Regions from separate parts of the Dactylosporangium sp. CA-139066 genome, predicted to be linked through region 1. Evidence: riboswitches for the same ligand, from Rfam matches in the RefSeq annotation. Region 1 holds a riboswitch; the other holds the start of a gene.
The links. A riboswitch is a leader RNA that binds a small molecule or an ion and turns the genes downstream of it on or off. The one in region 1 is predicted to bind thiamine pyrophosphate.
Positions count from the first base shown of each region.

Region 2: another riboswitch for thiamine pyrophosphate. It lies ahead of thiS (sulfur carrier protein ThiS); the one in region 1 lies ahead of ACQEVU_RS01610 (ECF transporter S component).

Region 1 covers NZ_JBNJNH010000001.1:344,776-348,166, forward strand. Annotated here, with positions in the region: gene ACQEVU_RS01605 (ABC transporter ATP-binding protein) at 1-665, opposite strand, end outside; gene ACQEVU_RS01610 (ECF transporter S component) at 701-1,273, opposite strand; TPP riboswitch at 1,386-1,502, opposite strand; gene ACQEVU_RS01615 (alpha/beta fold hydrolase) at 1,555-2,379, shown strand; gene ACQEVU_RS01620 (acyl-CoA dehydrogenase family protein) at 2,437-3,391, shown strand, end outside.
Region 2 covers NZ_JBNJNH010000001.1:779,204-782,594, reverse strand. Annotated here, with positions in the region: gene thiD (bifunctional hydroxymethylpyrimidine kinase/phosphomethylpyrimidine kinase) at 1-268, opposite strand, end outside; gene ACQEVU_RS03690 (thiamine phosphate synthase) at 352-867, opposite strand; gene ACQEVU_RS03685 (thiazole synthase) at 861-1,613, opposite strand; gene thiS (sulfur carrier protein ThiS) at 1,708-1,911, opposite strand; TPP riboswitch at 1,910-2,019, opposite strand; gene thiO (glycine oxidase ThiO) at 2,046-3,128, opposite strand; gene thiE (thiamine phosphate synthase) at 3,125-3,391, opposite strand, start outside.

The sequences.
Region 1 (3,391 bases):
CCGGGCGCCCACACGGCGTCGGCGTCCTCGCCTATCACGATCGTGCGGTCGACCAGCGGCAGCGCCTCGTCGACCCGATGCTCGACGAGCACCATGGTGGCGTCGAGGTCCGGCAGCGCCTTGGCGATCGCGGTGCGCACCAGCTGCGCGCCGTCCGGGTCGAGGTTGGCGGTCGGCTCGTCGAGCAGCAGCAGGCGCGGGCGCAGCGCGATGACGCCCGCGATGGCCAGCCGCTGCTGCTCGCCGCCGGACAGCGCAGCGGTGTCGCGGTCCCGGCCGTAGGGGAAGCCGACCGCCGCCAGCGCCGCGTCGACCGCCGGCCAGATCCGCTCGCGCGGCACGGCCCGGTTCTCCAGGCCGAACGCGACGTCGTCGCCGCTTCGGCGCATCACCAGCTGGGTCTGCGGGTCCTGGAAGACGATGCCGGTCTCGTGGCGGGCCTGCCGCGCCGGCACGCCGTCGACGAAAACCTCGCCCTCCTGCTCGCCGGAGTCCTCGGCGAGCAGGCCGGCGAGCGCGGCGAGCAGGGTCGACTTGCCCGCGCCGGAGGCACCGAGCAGCAGGACCCGCTCGCCGTGCTCGATACGCAGGTCCAGGTGGCGCACCGCCCACGCCTTGCGCCCGGCGTGGCGCCACCCGAACCCGCGGAACTCGACTGTGCTCAAGACTTTTTTCGACAGTGACTCGTTCGCGGCACCTTCTAGACCGCGACTCGTTCGCGGCCCGAGGGGAAGCGGTCCAGCACGCCGGTCCTCGACAGCGCGCGCTGCAGCGCCCAGCTGCCGGCCCCGGCGACGACCGCGCCGCTGAGCACGACGAGCCCGGCGTACGTCCACTTCTGCGCGACGGTGAACGTGGTGCCGTAGTACACGCTCAGGTCGAACAGCGACGCGCCCACGCCGGCCAGGCCGCCCGCGATGAGCGCGTTGCCCAGGCGGTAGCTGCGGTAGCCGGTCGCGGCGAAGCCGAACTCGCCGCCGATGCCCTGCACCAGGCCGGACACGACGACGCCGAGGCCCCACGCGGAGCCGAACAGCGCGGAGACGACCGCGGCGACGATCTCGGTGTAGAGGCCGGCGCCGGGCTTGCGGATGACCAGCGGGCCGAGCACGCCCGGGATCAGCCAGACACCGTAGATCACGGCCCGCCACGGCAGGGCGAAGCTGCCCTCCAGCGCGGTCCAGAGGTTGTTCCAGGCGTAGAAGACCGCCGCGAACGCCACGGCGATGACGGACGCCACCACGATGTCGACGGTGCGCCAACGGGTCTGCATTTTGTTCGATACCTCCTAGTTCGGGGGCCGCGGGCGCTGACGCAGTCCGCGAAGGAACCAGAAGGAGACGCGACGCCACGACCGCCCCGGGATATGGACGGACGTGACGGCTGGCGTGAGGTGACCGAGCTCCCTGCGCTGGCATTACCCAGATCAGGTTCGAGGGTCTGCGGCGCCGCCCGTGGCGGCCCCCGCACTCTCAGCGCTGTGCGCTCCCCTGTCGGATGTGAAGTTGTTTCCTGAAGGTAACAGTGAACGTTGTTGACTCGTAGTCTCGGGTCATGAAAATCACGGCGCGCGATCTGACGTTCGACGTCGTGGCGGGCGGTCCGGCCGACGGGTCGCCGGTCCTGCTGCTGCACGGCTTCCCGCAGCACAGCGGCGAGTGGGCGGCGGTCACCCCGCTGCTGCACGCCGCCGGCCTGCGCACCTACGCCCTCGACCAGCGGGGCACGTCGCCCGGCGCCCGCCCGGCCGAGGCCGACGCCTACCGGATCACCGAGTGCGCCCTGGACGCCGTGGCCGTCCTCGATGCCCTGGATCTCGCGTCGGTACACCTGGTGGGCCACGACTGGGGCGCGGTGGCCGCCTGGCACGTGGCGCTCCGGCACCCCTCACGGGTGCGCACGCTCACGGCGGTCTCGGTGCCGCACCCGCACGCGAGCGCCTATGCCTACGCCAACGATCCCGACCAGCGGGAGCGCTCCGCGTACATCAAGCTGTTCCGCCGGCCCGGGAAGGCGGAGTCGCTGCTGCTCGAGGACGATGCGCGGCGGCTGCGGGCGCTCTTCGACGGCGCCGGCGTCGATCCCGAGGTCTACGTGCGCCCGCTACTGGAGCCCGGGGCGCTGACGGCCGCGCTGAACTGGTACCGCGCGATGAGCCCCCTCGACCTCGTCGGGCTGGGGCCGGCGGAGGTGCCGACGACGTACGTCTGGAGCGACGGCGACCTGGCGATCGGCGCCACGGCCGCGCGGGCCTGTGCGGAGTATGTCACGGCGGACTACCGGTTCGTCCCGCTTGCGGGGGTCAGTCACTGGATCCCCGACCAGGCGCCGTCAGCACTTGCCGATGCCATCGTGGCACGCTGTGTGACTTCGGCATAGCGCGGCCTACTCGCGGGTAATAACCTGGTCGTCAGGCCCGTCTACCTGGGGGTGGCCATGGTTTCCACGTCGGTGCGCGCCGAACGGGAGGCGCGCAAGGTCATCGAGGAGAACCGCGAGATCGAGTGGAGGAAGCCCAGCTTCGGCAAGGAGCTCTTCCTCGGCCGGTTGCGCCTCGATCTCATCGACCCGCTGCCGGAGCTCGATCCGGCCGCCGAGGCCCGCGGCGCGGAGTTCCGCGCGAAGCTGGCCGCGTATCTGTCCGCCGAGGTCGACGGCCAGCAGATCGAGCGCGACGCCCGCATTCCGGACGAGGTGCTCACCTCGCTGGGTGAACTGGGCGCCTTCGGGATGAAGATCGACGAGAAGTACGGCGGCCTGGGCCTGACCAACCTGGACTACTGCCGGGCGCTGATGCTCACCGGCTCGGTCAGCCCGGCGATCGGCGCGCTGCTGTCGGCGCACCAGTCCATCGGCGTGCCCCAGCCGCTCAAGCTGGTCGGCACCGACGAGCAGAAGCAGCGCTTCCTGCCCCGCCTCGCCGCCGGCGAGGTGTCGGCGTTCCTGCTCACCGAGCCGGAGGTCGGCTCCTATCCGGCGAACCTGCGCACGTCCGCGGTACCGACGCCGGAGGGCGACTACCTGCTCAACGGCGTCAAGCTGTGGGCGACCAACGGCACCCTGGCCACACTGTTCGTGGTCATGGCGCTGGTCCCGAAGAGCGAGGGCCACCGCGGCGGCATCACGGCGTTCGTCGTCGAGGGCGACGCGCCCGGCGTCACGATCGAGCGCCGCAACGCGTTCATGGGCCTGCGCGGCCTGGAGAACAGCGTGACCCGCTTCCACGACGTGCGCGTGCCGGCGGCGAACGTGATCGGCGGCGAGGGCCAGGGCCTGCGCATCGCCCTGAGCACGCTCAACACGGGCCGGTTGTCGCTGCCCGCGATGTGCGTGGGCGCCGGCAAGTGGTGCCTGAGCGTGGCTCGTTCGTGGGCCGCGGAGCGCGTGCAGA
Region 2 (3,391 bases), 430 kb from region 1:
CGAGCGCGACGGTCTCCGGCGTGGCCAGCATGCCGGTCTTCACCGCGGCGACGGGCAGGTCGTCGAGGACGGCGTCGAGCTGGGCGGCGACGAAGTCGGGGCCGACGGCCGAGATGCCCCGCACACCCGCGCTGTTCTGCGCGGTCAGCGCCGTGATCACGCTGGTGCCGAAGACCCCGTGCGCGGCGAACGTCTTGAGGTCGGCCTGGATGCCGGCCCCACCACCGGAGTCCGAGCCGGCGATGGTCAAGGCCACGGCGGGATTCATGCGACCTCCGCTTCGCTCCGGTCGCCTGAATCTTTGGTTACTGAGCCACTGATGAGTGGCCCCTACGCTCCGCTCCGGACCACTCATGCGTTCAGCAGCTCCTTCACGAGCCGGGCCGGGTCCTCGGCGCGCATGACCGCACCCATCACGGCGACGCCGGCCGCGCCCTCGTCGAGGCAGTCCCGGACGCGGCCCGGGGTGTCGACCCCGCCCAGCGCGTACACGGCGACGGGCGCGACGAGCGCCATCCGGCCCAGCGCCGCCAGGCCGAGCGGCGGGCCGTAGCCGGGCTTGCTGCGGGTCGGGTAGATGGGCGAGAGGGTGGCGTACTCCACGCCGTCCGCCCCGGCCGCCACCAGCTCGTCGAGGCCGTGGCACTTGCGCAGGGCCGGGTCCTCCTCCAGCAGCAGCCGGCCGCCGACCTGGTCCAGGGCCGTGCGGATGGTGCTGGCCAGCTTCAGCCGGCGGCGGGGCGGCAGGTCGTGCTCCCGCAGTACCACCGCCCGGGCCCCGCCGTCGATCGCCATGGCGATCACGTCCTCCAGCGGGCGTTCGGCCTGCCGGCGGTCGGTGAAGACGATGAGGCCGGGCTCTACCACGGCATACCTCCGGTCGGGCTCGATGCGGTCGCGTGCAGGCGGCGGGGGATGCGGCCGGCGCCGTGGGCCAGCCGGCCGGCCCGCACCGCGAGGCGCATCGCCTCGGCCATGCGCGCCGGGTCCTCGGCCCGGGTCACGGCCGAGGCGAGCAGCACGCCGTCGCAGCCGAGCTCCATGGCCAGCGCCGCGTCGGAGGCGGTGCCGATGCCCGCGTCGAGGATGACCGGGACGGTGACCTTCTGCCGGATCAGCGCGATGTTGTGCGGGTTGCGGATGCCCAGGCCGGAGCCGATGGGCGCGCCCAGCGGCATCACGGCGGCGCATCCGGCGTCGGCCAGGCGCTGGGCGAGGATCGGATCATCCGAGGTGTACGGCAGGACGACGAAACCCTCGTCGACCAGCTGCGCGGCGGCGGCGACCAGCTCGAGCCCGTCGGGCAGCAGGGTGTCCTCGTCGCCGATCACCTCGAGTTTCACCCACGCCGTGCCGAACGCCTCGCGGGCGAGGTGGGCGAGCTTCACCGCCTCGGTGGCCGTGTAGCACCCGGCGGTGTTGGGCAGGACGCGCACGCCGCAGCGCTCGATCACGCCGAGCAGCGAGGGCGCGGCCGGGTCGAGCCGGCGCAGCGCGACGGTGACGAGCGCGGTCCCGCTGGCCCGGATCGCCGCCTCGAGAGCGGCGTGGCTGGTCGCCCCGCCCGTACCGAGGATCAGCCGCGACGCCAGCGCCTCGCCGGCGATGGTCAGGCCGTCATCCCCGGGCAGGCCGTCATCCGCGGGCAGGCCGTCATCCCCGGGCAGGCCGGCGTCAACGGGAAGGCCGGCGTCCGCGGGCAGGCGGTCATCCACCCTGCACCGCCGTCAGCACCTCGACGTGGTCGCCGTCGGCCGGGCGGGTGTCCGCCCAGCGGGACCGCGGTACCACGTCACCGTTGAGGGCGACGGCGATCCCGCGCGGGTCGTCGCCCGCGAGGGTGTGCACGACGTCGGCGACGGTGGTGTCGTCGTCGACCGTCGACTCGACGGCGTTGACCACGAGGTGCATCGGGCTCACTCCTGCCTCCCTGCGCCGGCATGATCCGGATCAGGTTCTACGGTCGGGGGCTCACAGCCCCCCTCTCAGCCCGGTCACACCGGACTCCCGCGGGGTACGCCTCGACCATAACGCCGCGGCCGCGCTCAGGTAAAGCGGCCCGCCCCGAAGGCGGCAATGTCGACGTCCGTCGATCCCCTGGTCACCAGGTCGGCGACGACCTCACCGGTGACCGGGGCCAGCAGGACGCCGTTGCGGTGGTGGCCGGTCGCCGCCAGGACCCGCTCGCCGTCGAGAAAGCCCAGCACGGGGGCGTTGTCGGGGGTGCCGGGGCGCAGGCCGGCGAGGGTCTCGGCCAGGGCCAGCTCGGCCACGCCGGGCACGAGGTCGGCGGCCGGGCGCAGCAGGTCGAGCACGCCGCCGGCGGTGACGGTGGTGTCCGCGCCGCGCTCCTCCTCGGTGGCCCCGACGACCAGCTCGCCGTCGGCGCGCGGGACGAGGTACACGTGCCGGCCGTTCGCCACGCCCCGGATCACGTGCGTGAGCAGGGGTTCCGGGCCGCGCAGCCGCAGCAGCTGACCCTTGACCGGGCGGACGGGCAGGCCGGTCAGCGAGGCCGATGCGGCGCCGGCGGCGATGATGATCACATCGTCTCGTACCGTGGACAGCGCATCGATCTTCTGCGTCGCGAACCGCAGCGGCAACGTCCGCAGGGCGCCCAGCAGCCGGCGCGGGTCGACCTGGTGGTCGCCGGGGGCGAACGCGCCGCCGCGGACCCGCGGGGAGAGCAGCGGCTCGCGCTCGCGCAGCCCGCGGCCGGTGAGCGGCTCGATCGGCGTTCCGGCGCGGCGGTAGTACCCCACCAGCCGGTCGATCTCGGCCTGGTCGTCGCCGGTGAGCGCGACGAGGAGGGTGCCTTCGCCGCGGTATGCCAGGCTGTGCCCGGTCCGCGCCTCGACCCGCGCGGCGAAGCCCGGCCAGCGACCCATCGACTCGAGCATGAGCGCCTGCAGCGCCTCCTCGCCGTAGTTGGACTCGGCGGTCGGGGCGAGCATGCCGGCGGCGACCAGCCCGGCGCCGCGCGAGGGGTCGGGGTCGTAGACGGTGATGTCCTCGACGCCGCGTTCGAGCAGCTCGAAGGCGATGCTGAGCCCGATGATTCCGCCCCCGACGATGCCGACGCTGCGCCCGTTGTTCGCGGCTCCTTCGCAACGCTCCGGACCGCTCATCGGACGAACTCCATGGCCGCCGCGTAGGGGTCGGCGGCACCGCTGACGGCGCCGACCACCGCGACGGCGTGCGCGCCGGCCGAGTAGAGCTCCCCGGCCCGGGCGGCCGTGACGCCGCCGATGGCCACCACGGGTACCGACACGGATCCCGCCACGGCGCGGACCCCGGCCGGCCCGATCGCGTCCGGCAGCCCGGACTTCGTCGTCGTCGCGAACGCGGGCCCGACGCCCAGGTAGGAGGCGCCGTCGGCGACCGCGCGGCG